3 regions of the Enterobacter sp. QK-SA4 genome follow, and region 1 is predicted to be linked to each of the others. Evidence: predicted binding sites of a transcription regulator. Region 1 holds the regulator's gene; each other region holds the start of a gene.

What was found. Region 1 encodes CRP, which controls carbon source genes, mostly activating them, when cyclic AMP is high. Its sites were predicted from a motif close to ATGTGANNNNNNTCACAT; they were not measured.
Region 2: a site for CRP is predicted at 2,504-2,521, ahead of AC1VYI_RS17585 (ABC-F family ATPase). Genes of this name have one in related genera too.
Region 3: a site for CRP is predicted at 1,661-1,678, ahead of hpt (hypoxanthine phosphoribosyltransferase). Genes of this name have one in related genera too.

The regions. Positions count from the first base shown of each region.
Region 1 is NZ_JBXFXH010000007.1:387,785-393,875, reverse strand. It holds gene AC1VYI_RS03310 (phosphoribulokinase) at 1-91, shown strand, start outside; gene AC1VYI_RS03305 (OsmC family protein) at 158-562, opposite strand; gene crp (cAMP-activated global transcriptional regulator CRP) at 874-1,506, shown strand; gene AC1VYI_RS03295 (YccS/YhfK family putative transporter) at 1,564-3,651, shown strand; gene argD (bifunctional acetylornithine/succinyldiaminopimelate transaminase) at 3,648-4,868, opposite strand; gene pabA (aminodeoxychorismate synthase component 2) at 4,956-5,519, opposite strand; gene AC1VYI_RS03280 (putative adenosine monophosphate-protein transferase Fic) at 5,550-6,091, opposite strand, start outside.
Region 2 is NZ_JBXFXH010000007.1:3,304,225-3,310,315, forward strand. It holds gene AC1VYI_RS17580 (glycoside hydrolase family 31 protein) at 1-615, shown strand, start outside; gene AC1VYI_RS17585 (ABC-F family ATPase) at 803-2,398, opposite strand; gene ldtB (L,D-transpeptidase) at 2,621-3,541, shown strand; gene AC1VYI_RS17595 (GntR family transcriptional regulator) at 3,584-4,300, opposite strand; gene AC1VYI_RS17600 (PTS sugar transporter subunit IIC) at 4,316-5,638, opposite strand; gene AC1VYI_RS17605 (glycoside hydrolase family 1 protein) at 5,690-6,091, opposite strand, start outside.
Region 3 is NZ_JBXFXH010000007.1:3,961,258-3,967,348, forward strand. It holds gene AC1VYI_RS20745 (ABC transporter ATP-binding protein) at 1-164, opposite strand, end outside; gene can (carbonate dehydratase) at 272-934, shown strand; gene hpt (hypoxanthine phosphoribosyltransferase) at 996-1,532, opposite strand; gene AC1VYI_RS20760 (glucose/quinate/shikimate family membrane-bound PQQ-dependent dehydrogenase) at 1,741-4,131, shown strand; gene cueO (multicopper oxidase CueO) at 4,264-5,832, opposite strand; gene AC1VYI_RS20770 (YacC family pilotin-like protein) at 5,978-6,091, shown strand, end outside.

The DNA.
Region 1 (6,091 bases):
AGTGGTGCCGGGCGGGAAAATGGGGCTGGCGATGGAGCTCATCATGACGCCGCTGGTGGAGCGACTGATGGAAGGGAAGCAGATCGCGTGAGCATGTTCCCTCTCCCAGTGGGAGAGGGTTAGGGTGAGGGCATCAACACGCACGATGCCCCATCAATCACGCCTCGATCACTTCATACGAATGCGTGATTTTTACCGCTTTCTCCAGCATTAACGCCACAGAGCAGTACTTCTCCGCAGACAGGTCCACCGCACGTGAGACCGCCGCGTCTTTCAGTTCTTTACCGGTGACCACAAAGTGCAGGTTAATATGGGTGAACAGGCGTGGCGCCTCATCGCGACGCTCTGATGTGAGTTTAACCTCACAATCCGTCACGTCATGACGACCTTTTTGCAGAATCGACACCACGTCAATGGCGCTGCAACCCCCTGCCGCCATCAGCACCATTTCCATTGGGCTTGGCGCTTTATCGCCGGAGTTACCGTCCATCAAAATCTGGTGTCCTGACGCGGACTCGCCCAGGAACGTTAAACCTTCAACCCATTTCACGCGCGCTTGCATATTCATTAACTCCAACGTTGCATTTTTGGTGACAGATTACGCGTGCGTTACATTTCTCGCAATGGAAGGCGACCTGCATCATGCTGAAGCGAGACACCAGGAGACACGCGGCGAAAGCTATGCTAAAACACTCAGGATGCTACAGTAATACATTGACGTTACACGTGTATGCAGAGGACATCAAACTTTACTGGCTGCGAAACGTTACGGTAGCCGACTTCCCAGGGTATGGGTAAGAATTCGATTGCAACCCCAGAGTCCGGATGCATCTGATGACTCTGGTGACAGCTTATAACAGAGGATAACAGCGCATGGTGCTTGGCAAACCGCAAACAGACCCGACTCTCGAATGGTTCTTGTCTCATTGCCACATTCATAAGTACCCATCGAAGAGCACGCTGATTCACCAGGGTGAAAAAGCGGAAACGTTGTATTACATCGTTAAAGGCTCGGTGGCAGTGCTGATCAAAGATGAAGAAGGGAAAGAGATGATCCTTTCTTATCTGAACCAGGGCGATTTCATCGGTGAACTGGGCCTGTTTGAAGAGGGCCAGGAACGTAGCGCCTGGGTTCGTGCAAAGACAGCATGTGAAGTGGCTGAAATTTCTTACAAGAAGTTCCGTCAGCTGATTCAGGTTAACCCTGACATCCTGATGCGTCTTTCTTCCCAGATGGCGCGCCGTCTGCAGGTCACGTCAGAGAAAGTGGGTAACCTCGCCTTCCTGGACGTTACCGGCCGTATCGCACAAACCCTGTTGAACCTGGCGAAACAGCCAGACGCTATGACCCACCCGGACGGCATGCAAATTAAAATTACCCGTCAGGAAATTGGTCAGATCGTCGGTTGCTCCCGTGAAACAGTGGGCCGTATCCTGAAAATGCTGGAAGATCAAAACCTGATCTCCGCCCACGGTAAAACCATCGTGGTCTACGGAACGCGTTAATTCCGCTCAAACGGCGTGTCACCGCAGGGTGTCACGCCGTTTTTGTCTCTACTCCCCATGTGGCGCAGGCTGATCTATCACCCGGAAGTTAACTACGCACTGCGGCAAACGCTGGTGTTGTGTCTTCCTGTGGCCATAGGCCTGATCCTCGGACATCTTCAGCAAGGCCTGCTGTTTTCCCTCGTGCCCGCCTGCTGCAACATCGCCGGTCTGGACACGCCGCATAAGCGCTTTTTCAAACGCCTGATTATCGGTGGCTGCCTGTTTGCCGGCTGTAGCCTCGCCGTGCAGCTTCTGCTTGCCCGGGATATCCCGCTGCCGCTGATCCTGACCGTGCTGGCGATGACGCTCGGCGTCACGGCGGAAATCAGTTCGCTGCACGCCCGCCTGCTTCCCGCCTCGCTGATTGCGGCCATTTTCACGCTGAGCCTCGCCGGGAACATGCCGGTGTGGGAGCCGCTGCTGATCTACGCCCTGGGGACATTGTGGTACGGGCTGTTTAACTGGTTTTGGTTCTGGCTGTGGCGCGAACAGCCGCTGCGTGAATCCCTGAGCCTGCTCTATGTGCAGCTTGCGGATTACTGCGAAGCCAAATATACCCTGCTCACCCAGCATACCGACCCGGAAAAATCCTTACCGCCGCTGCTGACGCGCCAGCAGAAGGTGGTGGACCTGATAAGCCAGTGCTATCAGCAGCTGCATATGCTCGCCGCCAACAAGAACCACGAATACAAACGGCTGCTGCGCACCTTCCAGGTCGGGCTGGATCTGCAGGAGCACATCTCCGTAAGCCTTCATCACCCGCAGGAGGTGCAAAAGCTGGTCGAGCGCAGCCACGCCGAAGCGGTGATCCGCTGGAACGCACAAACCGTGTCCGCACGTCTGCGCGTGCTGGCCGATGATATTCTCTACCACCGCTACCCGACGCGCTTTAACATGGAAAAACAGCTGGGCGCGCTGGAGAAAATCGCCCGCCAGCATCCCGATAACCCGGTCGGCCAGTTTGCCGCCTGGCACTTCAGCCGCATCGCCCGCGTGTTGCGCACGCAGCGCCCGCTTTATCCCCGCGACCTGATGGCGGATAAGCAAAAACGGCTTCCGTTATTGCCCGCGCTCAAAAGCTATCTTTCTCTTAAATCGTCCGCCCTGCGCAACGCCGCCAGGATTAGCGTGATGCTCAGTACCGCCAGCCTGATGGGCATGGCGCTGCACCTGCCGAAACCGTACTGGATCTTAATGACCGTGCTGTTTGTCACCCAGAACGGCTACGGCGCCACGCGTGTGCGTATTCTGCACCGGGCTGGCGGAACGATGGCCGGGCTGATCATTGCGGGCGTGACGCTGCACTTCCACGTGCCGGAAGGCTATACCCTGGCAGGCATGCTGGCGATCACGCTGGTGAGCTACCTGATTATCCGAAAAAATTACGGCTGGGCGATGGTGGGCTTTACGGTGACGGCGGTATATACCCTGCAGCTGCTCACGCTCAATGGCGAACAGTTTATTGTCGCCAGGCTGATTGATACCCTGATCGGCTGCCTGATTGCCTTTGGCGGAATGGTCTGGCTGTGGCCGCAGTGGCAGAGCGGGCTGCTGAGGCAGAACGCCCACGACGCGCTGGAAGCCGACCAGCAGGCTATTCGCCTGATCCTGAGCGACGACCCGCAGCCCTCCCCGCTGGCCTATCAGCGGATGAAGGTCAACCAGGCGCACAACGCCCTGTTTAACTCGCTCAACCAGGCGATGCAGGAGCCGGGCTTTAACTCGCACTATCTGGCAGACATGAAGCTCTGGGTGACGCACAGCCAGTTTATCGTCGAGCACATTAACGCCATGACCACGCTGGCGCGCGAGCACACGATGCTGACGCCGGATCTGGCGCAGCGCTATTTGCAGTCGTGTGAAATTGCGTTGCAGAGGTGTCAGCAACGTCTGGAGTATGACGCGCCGGGCGAGTCGGGCGACTCAAACATTCTGGAAGCGCCGGAGACGTTAACCCACGGGCCAATGAGCACGCTGGAGCAGCATTTGCAGCGCGTTCTGGGACATCTGAACACCATGCACACCATTTCGTCGGTGGCATGGCGTCAGCGTCCGCATCACGGCATTTGGTTAACGCGTCGGTTAAAGCGAACCGAGTATTAGCCTTTAACGATCTTCGCGACCGCCGAGGCAAAGCGGGTTAACCCCTCTTCGATGTCTTTGTCTTCTACCACCAGCGACGGCGCAAAGCGCATCACGTCCGGCCCGGCATTGAGCACCATCACTCCTTCGTGCGCGGCGGCGTGCAGGAAGTCGCGCGCGCGACCTTTGTACTGCGGCTTCAGCTCGGCGCCAATCAACAGCCCCATCCCGCGGATTTCGCTGAACACATCGTACTGCTCATCAATCTTTTGCAGGTGTTTTACGAACAGCTCGCGCTTCGCGCTCACGGCGTTCAACACCTCCGGCGTGTTGATAATGTCGAATGCAGCGCCCGCCACGGCGGTCGCCAGCGGGTTACCGCCGTAGGTAGAGCCGTGAGAGCCGACGTGGAACGCGGAGGCGATCTCCTGCGTCGTCAGTACCGCACTCACCGGGAAACCACCGCCGAGCGCTTTGGCGCTGGTCAGGATGTCCGGCGTAACGCCGTAGTGCATATACGCGAACAGATCGCCGGTACGCCCCATCCCGCACTGCACTTCATCAAAGACCAGCAGCGCCTTATGTTCGTCGCACAGCTCGCGCAGCCCTTTCAGGAATTCCGGAGTTGCCGCCGTCACGCCGCCTTCACCCTGGATCGGCTCAACGACTACCGCGCAGGTGTGATCGTCCATGACCGCTTTCACGGCATGCAGATCGTTAAACGGCACGTGGACAATATCGGCCGGCTTCGGGCCAAACCCGTCAGAATACTTTGGCTGGCCGCCAACGGAGACGGTAAAGAAGGAGCGTCCATGGAAGGCATTGTGGAAGGCGATGATTTTGGTTTTGTACGGGCTGTGGCGCGTTGTTGCGTAGTAGCGCGCCAGCTTAAAAGCGGTTTCGTTGGCTTCGGTGCCGGAGTTCATAAACAGCACGCGCTCGGCAAAGGTCGCATCAATGATCTTGCGGCCCAGGCGCAGCGCCGGTTCGTTGGTGAACACGTTGCTGGTGTGCCACAGGGTTTCGCCCTGGGTTTTCAGCGCCTCAACCAGCGCGGGATGGCAATGACCCAGCGCCGTGACCGCAATACCGCCCGCGAAATCCACATACTCTTTACCCTGCTGATCCCATATGCGGCTGCCCTTTCCCTTCACCGGGATAAACTCAGCCGGTGCATAAATCGGCAGGATCACTTCATCAAATGTCGCGCGGGTAATTGCTGGTTGTTCAGTTGCCATGTCATGACCATCCATTTTTATGTCACAGTTATTGTGAAAATATAATCACAAAATATGCATAAAAAATCACAGCAAGGCAACAGATATTCAGCGATTGAGGAAATTTGCCAGCAGCGCGTGCCCCTGCTCGCTGAGGATGCTTTCCGGGTGGAACTGCACGCCTTCGAGGTCCCATTCGCGGTGGCGAATCCCCATGATCTCCTGCGTATCGCTCCAGGCGGTCACCTCAAAGCAGTCGGGCAGGGTCGACGGGTCAATCACCAGGGAATGGTAGCGCGTCACGGTTAGCGGATTATTGAGCCCCGTGAATACCCCGGTGCCGGCGTGGGTGACCGGAGAGGTTTTACCGTGCATCACTTTCTCGGCGCGCACGATGGTGGCACCAAACGCCTGGGCAATCGCCTGATGGCCCAGACAGACGCCCAGGATCGGCAGCTTGCCGGCATAGTACTGGATAGCATCCAGAGAAATACCCGATTCCGACGGCGTACACGGCCCAGGAGAAATCACGATTTTCTGCGGAGCCAGCGTCCCGATATCGGCCAGTCCGACCTCGTCGTTACGGCGGACAACCACCTCTGCACCCAGTTCACAAAAATACTGGTAAAGGTTCCAGGTGAAGGAATCGTAGTTATCAATCAGCAGAATCATGGCGGCTCCCGAAAAAAATGCCGCCCTATTCTACTCAGATTCCCGCGCTTCGCTCACTACTTTGGCAAAGATAGCGTTTAGCGCGGTTAAATCTCCCGTTGCGCCGCTTCGGTTAGCCGCCACCCACTGGTCGGGATCGATATCGCGCCAGTCCAGCGAGTAGCCCGCGTGGAGCGCCAGCTGCTCGAAGAAAACGCGTTGGGCAATACCGTTGCCGCGCATAAACGGATGCAGCATGTTGATTTCGCAGTAATAGTGGCTAACCCGGTCAACAAACGCCGCTTTCTCAAGACCCACGAGATACTTTTCGCTTTCCAGCGCCGCCATCAGCTCGTTACCCATCTTCTCGATGTATTCGAAATGGCAGAAAGGAATGTCACCCTTAAAAATATCGTCAGTGCGGAACTCACCTGCCCGCTTCATCTCGCTGCGGTACAAATGACGATGAATAAGGCACAGATGGGGCAACCCGGGCGCGGAAGGCCCAAGCTCCAGCGTCTCAATATGGGGCTCTGAGGGACCATTACCTTTTTCAAGGAGACAACTGGCCTGTAAATTGACGTTACGCTGCT
Region 2 (6,091 bases), 2.9 Mb from region 1:
CTCTATACCCTGCTCTGGCAGGCGCATGCCGACGACGAGCCGATGCTGCGCCCGACCTTCCTCGACCACGAGCATGATGCGCAGACGTTTGAGGAGTGCGATGACTTCCTGCTGGGCCGCGACCTGCTGGTGGCCAGCGTCGTCGAAGCCGGGCAGCGCGAGCGCCGCGTCTGGCTGCCGGATAACGACACCGGCTGGTATGATTTTTACACCCACGCGTGGTATGCGGGCGGCCAGTCAATCGTCCTCGACGCGCCGCTGGAAAAACTGCCGCTGCTGGTTCGTGCGGGAGCCGGTCTGCCGCTGAGCGAGCGCATCACGCATGTGAATGCCGAAAAAGATACGGCACGCGAGCTGAAGCTGTTCCCGGTAAAAGGCGTCGGGACAACCTCCGGAATGCTGTTTGAAGACGACGGCGAAAGCTGGGGCTACCAGAACGGCAATGCGCTGTGGGTGGAGTGGGAAATGGTGTGCGACGGCGCAACCATCAACCTGAAGGTCAACGCGCGCGGGGATTATCGTCCGGCGTGGAAATCGCTTAAGGTGTCGCTGCCTGCAGGGGAAAAACGTACGCTGCTGGTGAACGGGGTTGAAGGGGGCGAGTGGGTGATCTAGTACGGCCTGATGCCCTCACCCTAACCCTCTCCCACAGGGAGAGGGAATAAAGGCACGCCCCCTTTCCCTAAGTATTTCGCGCTGCAGGAAGGCGGCAAACCTGTGAATCCCCGGGAGCTTACATAAGTAAGTGACCGGGGTGAACAGGTGAAGCCAACGCATCTGCAGCGTGAAAGACGACGGGAAATTAGCCGTCGATACCTTTACTGCGCAGGTAATCTTCATAGTTACCGGTGAAGTCCACCACGCGCTCTGGCGTAATTTCGATCACGCGGGTCGCCAGCGAGCTGACGAACTCACGGTCGTGAGAGACGAAGATCAGGGTCCCCTGATACATCTCCAGCGCCATGTTCAGGGATTCGATAGATTCCATGTCCAGGTGGTTAGTCGGTTCGTCCATCACCAGGATGTTTGGTTTTTCCATCATCAGCTTGCCGAACAGCATGCGGCCCTTCTCACCACCGGAGAGCACCTTAGCCGGCTTTTTGATGTCGTCCTGGCTGAACAGCAGACGACCCAGAATGCTGCGTACCGCCTGCTCGTCGTCGCCTTCCTGCTTCCACTGGCTCATCCAGTCAAAGACGGTCAGGTCATTTTCGAACTCGTATTCATGGTCCTGCGCGTAGTAGCCAATCTGCGCGTTTTCAGACCACTTCACGGTGCCGTTGTCCGGCTGCAGTTCGCCGACCAGGGTTTTCAGCATGGTGGATTTACCCACGCCGTTGGCACCGAGGATGGCAATCTTCTCGCCCACTTCCAGCAGCAGGTTGAAGTTTTTAAACAGCGGGCCTTCATCGAAGCCTTTGGTAAGGGCTTCCACTTCCAGCGCGTTACGGAACAGCTTCTTGTCCTGCTCGAAGCGGATGAACGGGTTCTGACGGCTGGAGGCTTTAACCTCTTCCAGCTTGATTTTATCAATCTGACGCGCGCGCGAGGTTGCCTGACGCGACTTAGAGGCGTTGGCGCTAAAGCGGCTGACGAAGGACTGCAGGTCAGCAATCTGCGCTTTCTTCTTGGCGTTATCCGCCAGCAGACGTTCACGCGCCTGGGTAGCCGCCGTCATGTACTCGTCGTAGTTGCCCGGGTAAACGCGCAGCTCGCCGTAGTCCAGATCCGCCATGTGCGTACAGACCATGTTCAGGAAGTGACGGTCGTGCGAAATGATGATCATGGTGCTGTCGCGATCGTTCAGCGTCTGCTCCAGCCAGCGGATGGTGTCGATGTCCAGGTTGTTCGTCGGTTCGTCGAGCAGCAGGATGTCCGGGTTAGAGAACAGCGCCTGTGCCAGCAGCACGCGCAGCTTCCAGCCTGGCGCCACTTCGCTCATCGGGCCGTAATGTTGTTCAACCGGAATGCCTACGCCCAGCAGCAGCTCGCCCGCGCGCGCTTCTGCAGAGTAACCGTCCATCTCACCGTACTGCGTTTCCAGATCGGCCACTTTATAGCCATCTTCTTCGCTCATTTCGGCCAGCGCGTAGATGCGATCGCGCTCCTGCTTCACTTCCCACAGTTCTCCATGCCCCATGATCACGGTGTCGAGCACGGTGAACTCTTCGAAGGCGAACTGATCCTGACGCAGCTTACCGATACGCTCGTTAGGGTCGAGCGATACGTTGCCGAGCGTCGGCTCCAGGTCACCGCCGAGGATCTTCATAAAGGTGGATTTTCCGCTACCGTTGGCACCAATCAGGCCGTAACGGTTGCCGCCGCCAAATTTGACGGAAATGTTTTCGAACAGCGGCTTACTGCCAAACTGCATAGTGACGTTGCTGGTAACTAACACGGGGAGATTCCTGCGAAAAGTGTGATAAACACGGCATTATGCCACAATTCCGAATTGAGATCCCGTGTTGCGGCAATCCACTAAACTTTAACAAAATCGAAAAAAATGTGATTTCGTACACATCTGAATTCCCAGTGAGCGGGAATGCACATATAATGCGCTCCCATCACAGATTCAGACTTATCAACTCATCGCCAGAATGGCTTAGATACCTCGCACAACATGAACATGAAATTAACAACGCTTTTAGCGGCGGCGTTAGCCGTAGTAGGTTTTTGTAAGACCGCGTCTGCGGTGACGTATCCCCTGCCAACAGACGGTAGCCGTCTGGTAGGCCAGAACCAGGTTGTGACGGTACCAGAAGGTAACTCTCAGCCGCTGGAGTATTTCGCTGCGCAGTACCAGCTGGGCCTGTCTAACATGCTGGAAGCGAACCCGGGCGTTGACCCGTATCTGCCGAAAGCGGGTACCGTGCTGAATATTCCTCAGCAGCTGATCCTGCCGGATACCGTTCATGAAGGTATCGTGATTAACAGCGCCGAAATGCGTCTGTATTACTACCCGAAAGGCACCAACACCGTTATCGTGCTGCCAATCGGTATCGGCCAGTTGGGTAAAGACACCCCAATGAACTGGACCACCAAAGTTGAGCGTAAGAAAGCGGGCCCAACCTGGACGCCGACTGCCAAAATGCACGCGGAATACATCGCTGCGGGCGAACCGCTGCCAGCCGTTGTACCGGCAGGCCCGGATAACCCAATGGGTCTGTACGCGCTGTACATTGGCCGCCTGTACGCTATCCACGGTACCAACGCCAACTTCGGTATCGGCCTGCGCGTAAGCCACGGCTGCGTGCGTCTGCGTAACGACGACATCAAGTTCCTGTTCGAAAACGTGCCGGTCGGTACGCGCGTGCAGTTCATCAACGAACCGGTGAAAGCGACCTCTGAGCCAGACGGCAGCCGCTACATCGAAGTGCACAACCCGCTGTCCACCAGCGAAGACCAGATCAACAACAACGAAATCGTCCCTGTTACGCTGAACAGCGCGGTGCAGGCGGTGACTTCTCAGCCAGACGTAGAAACGGCGATTGTTGACCAGGCCGTGCAGAACCGCTCCGGTATGCCGGTGCGTTTGAACTGATAGCGAAGCATTAAAAAAGCGGGCCTCGTTGCCCGCTTTTTTTTATCCATTATTCACGATCACTATCCCGCCGTGGTCGTACCGATAGTGGCAGTGGGCATACTCCAGCGGCGTGCCGTCCTCCAGATAAATCACCTGCTCCACCTCCAGCACCGGATCGGTTTCTTCGCAGACCAGATGCTCCCTGTCCAGCGCGTTGGGCTTAAGCGCCCGCACCACCCGATACGACCCCATAATTTTCAGCCCCAGCGTCTCCTGCACGTACTGAAACACCGAACCTTCAAGATGGTTTTTCGTCAGGCCCGGCACCAGATTCATCGGCATCACCGTGGAATCCAGCGACATCGGTTCGCCGTTCAGCAGGCGGAGTCGAATGAAGTCATAGATCGGCGCATCGGCGTTAATCATCAGCGACGCCTGCTCTTTCTCATTCGGAAAACGCAGCTCGAAATGCACCACTTGGCTGGTCACCTTGCCCAGATGTTCCCAGGTTTTGGTCGCACCAAAGTAGTCGCTGCCGGAGAGATCCCACTGCGAGAGCTGAAGGAAGTTTTTACGGATGAACGTGCCCTGCCCCTGGCGGGTATAGACCAGACCTTCGACGATCAGCTGGCGCATCGCCTGCTGAATGGTCATCCGGCTGGTGCTGAACTCCGCCGCCAGCGCAAACTGGTCCGGCAGCGGTTCATTGGCGGCGTACTGCTGGCTGATAATGCGTTTCTTAATTTCCCGCGCTATGGTGATGTACTTCGCCGCCATCGTCCTTCCTTTCAGTTAGTTTTCTATCCCGCTGTTTTTCAACGCCACTCTCTCGGCAATCTTGAGGAAAGGCAGGTAGAAGAATACACCAAATACGATGATTGCCAACTGCACCACCACCGCCCGCCAGTCCCCCGCCGTGGCAAGCCAGGCGCTGAGAATGGGCGGCGTGGTCCACGGGATCATCACCACGCAGCGCGACATTAACCCCAGCGTGGTACAGAGCCAGGCGAAGTAAATGCCGATGGCGGGCAGCAGCACGAACGGGATCATCAGCGGCAGGTTAAACACGATCGGCAGGCCAAAAATCACCGGCTCGTTGATGTTAAACAGGCCCGGCGCCAGCGACAGACGCGCCACCTGCTTCGCCGATTTTTGTCTGGAGAAGATAAAGATGGCAATCAGCAGCGAGATCGTGCTGCCCGTGCCGCCCACCATGCCAAACGTCGGCACGAAGATGTTGTTGATGATATGCGGGATGGGCTGGCCGTTGGCGAAGGCCAGCATGTTCTCGTTGGTGTTGATCAGCAGGAACGGCTCCAGCACCACGCTGTTAACGACAGACTGATGAATACCCAGCGTGAACAGGAAGTTACCGAAGCTGTAGATGAAAATCGCCCCCGGCAGGCTGGTGTTGATCAGCCGCAGCGGCTGCTGGATAAAGGTGGTAATAAGATGGATCAGGTCCGTGTGCAGTACGTTTGCCAGTATCGCCGCCAGCACCGCGAACAGGGAGAGCGTGAGGATGGTCGGGATCAGCGCGGTAAAGGATTTGCTCACCGCCGGAGGCACGTTTTCCCCGAGGGAAATGTGCAGCGCCTTCAGCCGCGAAATGGCGATAAACACCTCCGTTGAGAGCAGCCCGATCAGCACCCCGGCGAAAATCCCGGTTGAGCCAATATTGGCGAACGTCAGCACCTGGGTGACGTTCACCGCGGCATCGCTGCCGACGGGCGTAATCTGCAGGCGCATCGGCATCATGATGATGAAGCTGCTGACGGCGATAACCACTGCCGAGACCGGATTGTCGAAATCTTTGTTGCGCGCCAGCGACCAGGCAATCATCGGGGCCAGCAGCAGCGCGGCGATGTTCAGCGTGCCGTTGATAATCGCCTCGCCCCACACCTTAAACTGCGCGAGCGTGTCGCCGTGAAAAATCCACGGAAATACCACGTTGTTCACCAGTACCGCCAGACCGGCAAGGATGAAAATGGGCATCACCGTGGCGAAAGCGTCGCGCAGGGAGCGCAGGTGCACCTGGTTTGCCAGGCGCGCCGAGAACTCAACAAACTTATCGACAAAAGACTGCATGTGCGGTGTTATTTTTGTTTCAGACATAGCGGATAGTTCCCATCAATCAGTCACAAAAACGGCCCGGCAGCGTACGACTTACATCTCGCGTCCGTTGGTATGGATAACCTGTTTTAACCACGCGTAGCTCTTCTTCGGCACGCGCTTCAGGTCTTTCAGGTCGTGGTTTTCACGGTTGACATAGACCACGCCGTAGCGCTTACGCATGTCGCCCTGGGAGCTGAGAATGTCGATTAACCCCCAGCCGAGGTAGCCGATCACCTCTGCCCCGTCCTCGAACATCGCCTCCTTCATGGCATTGATATGCGCCCGGTGGTAGTCGATGCGGTAGGCGTCCTCAATCGGATTGACGCCGTCCCAGGACTCAATCACCCCGATGCCGTTTTCGATCGGGAAGACCGGCATCCGCCAGTCGTTGGCGTAGCGGGTGATGATGGTGCGAAAGCCCAGCGGATCGATCTGCCAGTTCCACTCGGTGGC
Region 3 (6,091 bases), 3.6 Mb from region 1:
ACCAGCGAGCTGATAATCCCAATGGTGGTCGATTTCCCCGCCCCGTTCGGCCCCAGAAGCGCGTAAAAATCACCGGCCTCTACTTTCAGATCTATTCCGCGTAGCGCCTGAACGCCACCCGGATAGGTTTTTTTAAGCTGCTCAAGCTCCAGTGCAATTGCCATGAAATTAACTTACCTTCAGTTCTTACACACGTTGTGTGGTTTCATTAAAAGTCGGGTTACCCTATAGTAGCGCAACGCAATAACTCGGTTACAGGTCGCTAACCTCCATGAACAACATAGATACACTCATCAGCAACAATGCACTATGGTCAAAAATGCTGGTGGAGGAAGACCCCGGATTTTTTGGAAAACTCGCGCAGGCTCAGAACCCACGCTTTCTCTGGATTGGATGTTCCGACAGCCGCGTACCGGCGGAGCGCCTGACCGGCCTTGAACCCGGCGAACTGTTTGTTCACCGCAATGTCGCCAATCTCGTGATTCACACCGATCTCAACTGTCTTTCTGTTGTTCAGTATGCCGTGGACGTTCTGCAAGTCGAGCACATCATCATTTGCGGCCATTATGGCTGCGGCGGCGTGCAGGCGGCGGTTGAAAACACGGAACTGGGGCTCATTGATAACTGGCTACTGCACATCCGCGATATCTGGTTCAAACATAGCTCACTGCTGGGCGAAATGCCGCAGGAGCGTCGCATGGATACCCTTTGCGAACTCAACGTGATGGAGCAGGTATATAACCTGGGCCACTCAACGATCATGCAATCAGCGTGGAAACGCGGGCAGAAGGTTTCTATCCACGGCTGGGCGTACGGTATTCACGATGGCCTGCTGCGCAATCTGGAAGTGACCGCCACCAACCGCGAAACGCTGGAGCAGCGTTACCGTTCGGGGATTGCCAACCTTCAGCTTAAGCATGTGAACCATAAATAAAGCCGGGAATGTTCTCCCTCTCCCTGTGGGAGAGGGTCGGGGTGAGGACATCAGCCCTCGATTACTCGTCCAGCAGTACCACTTTCCCCACATACGGCAGATGACGATAGCGCTGCGCGTAGTCAATGCCGTAACCGACGACGAATTCGTCCGGAATCGAGAAGCCCACGAACTCTACCGGCACCTGCACTTCACGACGGTCAGGTTTATCCAGCAGGGTACAAATCGCCAGAGATTTTGGTTCACGCAGGCTCAGGATCTCGCGCACTTTTGACAGCGTGTTGCCGGAGTCGATGATGTCCTCAACGATCAACACATCTTTGCCACGAATATCTTCATCCAGATCTTTCAGGATTTTCACATCACGGGTAGTGGACATGCCGCTGCCGTAGCTGGAGGCGGTCATAAAATCGACCTCATGGGGCACATGCACCTCACGGCACAGGTCTGCCATGAACATGAAAGAGCCGCGCAACAGACCGACCAGCACCATTTCGCTGCCGCTGTCCTTGTAATGTTCGGTGATTTGACGACCCAGTTCGGCGATACGCGCTTTGATCTCGGCTTCCGGGATCATCACTTCAACAGTATGTTTCATATTACTAACCAAATGATTTTAGTGAAAATCTCTCAATACGGATGAGTTAATATCCAGCACTGATACGCAAGCCAGCCATTATATCAGCAAATGGATAAGCCTGGCGTATGAGTTATAAAAAGCAAATATTGTGATTCCGATCACACTTGTTAATACCTATAATTAGTTGCTAGCAAATTATTAACAAAAACTGACGAGTACACTTTCTATGGCTGAAACAAACTCTAAACAGCCGCGTCTACTGGTGACATTAACAGCCGCATTCGCAGCCTTCTGCGCGCTGTATCTGTTAATCGGTGGCGTCTGGCTGGTCGCTTTAGGCGGCTCCTGGTACTACCCGATTGCGGGTCTGGTTATGGTAGCCGTAACCGTCCTGCTGTTGCGTAGAAAACAATCTGCACTGTGGCTGTATGCCGCCCTCCTCCTTGCCACCATGATCTGGGGCGTCTGGGAAGTCGGTTTTGACTTCTGGGCACTGACGCCGCGCAGCGACATCCTGGTCTTCTTCGGTATCTGGCTGATCCTGCCGTTCGTCTGGCGTCGCCTGATTGTGCCTTCCAGCGGTGCGGTGGCGGGCCTGGTTGTTGCCCTGCTGATTACCGGCGGCATTCTGACCTGGGCCGGCTTTAATGACCCGCAGGAGATCAACGGTACGCTGAACGCGGAATCCACGCCTGCGGCAGCTATCTCCCAGGTCGCTGACGGCGACTGGCCAGCGTATGGTCGTAACCAGGAAGGTCAACGCTACTCTCCGCTGAAGCAGATCAACGCGGACAACGTTAAAAACCTGAAGGAAGCCTGGGTATTCCGTACCGGCGACCTGAAGATGCCGAACGATCCGGGCGAGCTGACCAACGAAGTGACGCCGATTAAAGTCGGCAACATGCTTTATCTGTGTACGGCGCACCAGCGTCTGTTCGCGCTTGACGCGGCCACCGGTAAAGAGAAATGGCACTTCGATCCGCAGCTGAATTCCAACCCGTCCTTCCAGCACGTCACCTGTCGCGGCGTCTCTTACCATGAAGCGCGCGCCGATAATGCCAGCCCGGAGGTCATTGCCGACTGTCCTCGCCGCATTATGCTGCCGGTGAACGATGGCCGTCTGTTCGCCATCAATGCCGAAACGGGCAAGCTGTGCGAAACCTTTGCCAACAAAGGTATCCTGAACCTGCAGACCAACATGCCGGACACCACGCCGGGTCTGTATGAGCCCACCTCGCCGCCAATCATCACCGATAAAACCATCGTGATTGCCGGTTCGGTAACGGATAACTTCTCCACGCGTGAAACCTCCGGTGTTATCCGTGGTTTCGACGTGAACACCGGTAAACTGCTGTGGGCCTTCGACCCGGGCGCGAAAGATCCCAACGCGATCCCTTCGGACGAGCACACCTTTACCTTTAACTCGCCAAACTCCTGGGCACCAGCGGCGTATGACGCGAAGCTGGACCTGGTCTACCTGCCAATGGGCGTGACCACGCCAGATATCTGGGGCGGTAACCGCACGCCAGAGCAGGAGCGTTATGCGAGCGCTATCGTGGCGCTGAACGCGACCACCGGCAAACTGGCATGGAGCTACCAGACCGTACACCACGATCTGTGGGATATGGACATGCCGTCCCAGCCGACGTTGGCGGACATTACCGTTAATGGCAAAACCGTTCCGGTGATTTACGCGCCGGCCAAGACGGGCAACATCTTCGTGCTGGATCGCAGCAACGGTAAGCTGGTTGTGCCTGCACCGGAAAAACCGGTTCCGCAGGGCGCGGCAAAAGGGGATTACGTCAGCAAAACCCAGCCGTTCTCTGACCTGAGCTTCCGTCCGAAGAAAGACCTCAGCGGGGCAGACATGTGGGGTGCCACCATGTTTGACCAGCTGGTGTGCCGCGTGATGTTCCACCAGCTGCGCTATGAAGGCATCTTCACGCCGCCGTCTGAGCAGGGCACGCTGGTCTTCCCGGGTAACCTGGGGATGTTCGAGTGGGGCGGGATCTCCGTTGACCCTAACCGTCAGGTAGCGATCGCCAACCCAATGGCGCTGCCGTTCGTTTCCCGTCTGATACCGCGCGGTCCGGGCAACCCAATGGAGCAGCCGAAAGACGCGAAAGGCAGCGGTACCGAAGCCGGCATTCAGCCGCAGTACGGCGTGCCGTTTGGCGTAACGCTGAACCCGTTCCTGTCTCCGTTTGGTCTGCCGTGTAAACAGCCTGCCTGGGGTTATATCTCCGGCCTGGATCTGAAAACCAACCAGATCGTGTGGAAAAAACGTATTGGTACGCCTCAGGACAGCATGCCGTTCCCGATGCCTGTTCCGGTGCCGTTCAATATGGGTATGCCAATGCTGGGTGGCCCAATTTCCACCGCCGGTAACGTGCTGTTCATCGCGGCAACCGCAGATAACTATCTGCGCGCGTACAACATGACCAACGGTGAAAAACTGTGGCAGGGCCGTCTGCCAGCGGGTGGACAGGCCACGCCGATGACCTATGAAGTGAATGGCAAGCAGTACGTTGTCATCTCTGCCGGCGGTCACGGTTCGTTTGGCACAAAAATGGGCGACTACATCGTCGCATATGCGTTGCCTGACGAAGGCAAATAAAAGCAAAACGGCAACTTCGGTTGCCGTTTTTGTGTTTGTTCCCTCTCCCTGTGGGTGAGGGTCAGGGTGAGGGCATCAGGCCGCACCTGCGAAATCCAGGCCGGGTAAGGTGAAGCCGCCACCCGGCTTTTTTTATACGGTAAAGCCGAGCATCATCCCCGTATCTTCATGCTCCAGCAGGTGGCAGTGCGCCATATAGGCAAACTCCTTCGGCGCCTCGTGGTCAAACTTCACCAGCACCTCGCTGACGCCGCCCTCCACTCTCACCGTATCTTTCCAGCCCGCGCGATGCGCATCCGGCGCTTTGCCGTTCTCTGTGAGAATGCGGAACTGTGTGCCGTGGATATGGAACGGATGTAGCATCATGTCCCCTTCGCCTGAAATCACCCAGCGCTCAAGCTGACCCTTTGTCGCAGTAAACATCGGCGTATTCATGTCGAACGCTTTGCCGTTGATCATGTTGGCGTTGTGGAAATCAAAGCCATGGTCGCCGTGATTCATATTCCCCATGCCGCCCATTTTGCCGTGGTCCATATTCATGTGGCCCATCATCTGGCCGTGATGCATCCCCGCCATCGCCTTATCACCATATTTCGCCATCAGCGCCTGCATGCCCATCATATCGAGCATCGGGTTCATGGAGAGCTGCAGCTTGCGCTGCGTAAGTCCCTCCAGCGACGGGAGGGCTGGCAGGGTGGTTAACGTATCAGGCAGCGTGCCGGAAGCGGCCACCAGCAGCGGCTGAATACGCAGCACCGGATGCGGCTTATCAAACGGTGCGACCGCCATCCCCATCTGGCTCACCGGCAGCGTCACGAGGTCAAACGGCTTGCCGTCGCTGATATCCACCAGCACCTCAAAGCGTTCGCCCATGAGCATCGGCAGCTCGCTCACCTTCACCGGCTCCGGCAGCAGGCCGCCGTCGCTGGCTACCACATACAGCGGGCGTTTATCGCTGGCGGCGAAATTCAGCGAGCGCGCGTTACAGCCGTTGAGCAGGCGCAGGCGCAGCCAGCCTTTCGGCGCGGCGTGCTGAGGGTAAATGGCGCCGTTGGTCAGCAGCGTGTCGCCAAACCAGCCTACCGCCGCGCTCATCACGTCCAGCTGATAGTCAATTTGCCCGTCAGCGTTGAATTTCTTGTCCTGCACAATCACCGGTACGTCGTCGATGCCCCACTGTTTCGGCAGGCGCAGCAGGCGGCTTTCGTCGTCTTCAATCAGCACCAGCCCCGCCAGCCCCATCGCCACCTGATGGCCCGTTTTGCCATGCTGATGCGGATGGAACCAGCAGGTCGCCGCGCGCTGATCGGGCGTAAAGGTGACGCTGCGCGTACCGCCCGCTTTGATGATGCCTTGCGGCCCGCCGTCCACCTCGCCCGGCACTTCCAGCCCGTGCCAGTGCAGCGTCGTCTCTTCGGCGAGCGTGTTGTGGATATCCACCGTCACCGTTTTCCCTTTACGTAGCTGAAGCGCCGGACCGAGCAAATTGCCGTTATAGCCCCACGTCGTGGCGTGGGGCTCGCCGAACGTCGTTTTACCGGCCTGAACCACAAGCTGGATACGGCTGCGGGCGTCAGCGGTCAGTAAGTCAGGAATGGGTAAGGCAGGCCTGTCGGCCGCGAAAACCGCGCGGCTCCAGAGTGGTAATGCGCTGGCAGCCCCCAGCACAGCGGAATATTTTAAAAAATCACGACGTTGCATGTTCATTTCCTTATTTCCAGCAGGCGATCTTTTGAGCATAAACCCTCCCCTTACCGGAAGGTCAAGTAAAGCGGCAATAATAAAGATCGTCGCACCGGCATCAAGTATGCTAACGTTAATTTTCCGTGAAGAAGTGGTAGAAGCAATGAAGACGTTTTTCAGGACAATTTTGTTCGGAAGCCTGATGGCAATGTGTGCGAACAGCTATGCGCTAAGTGAAAATGAAGCGGAAGATATGGCCGATTTAACGGCGGTTTTT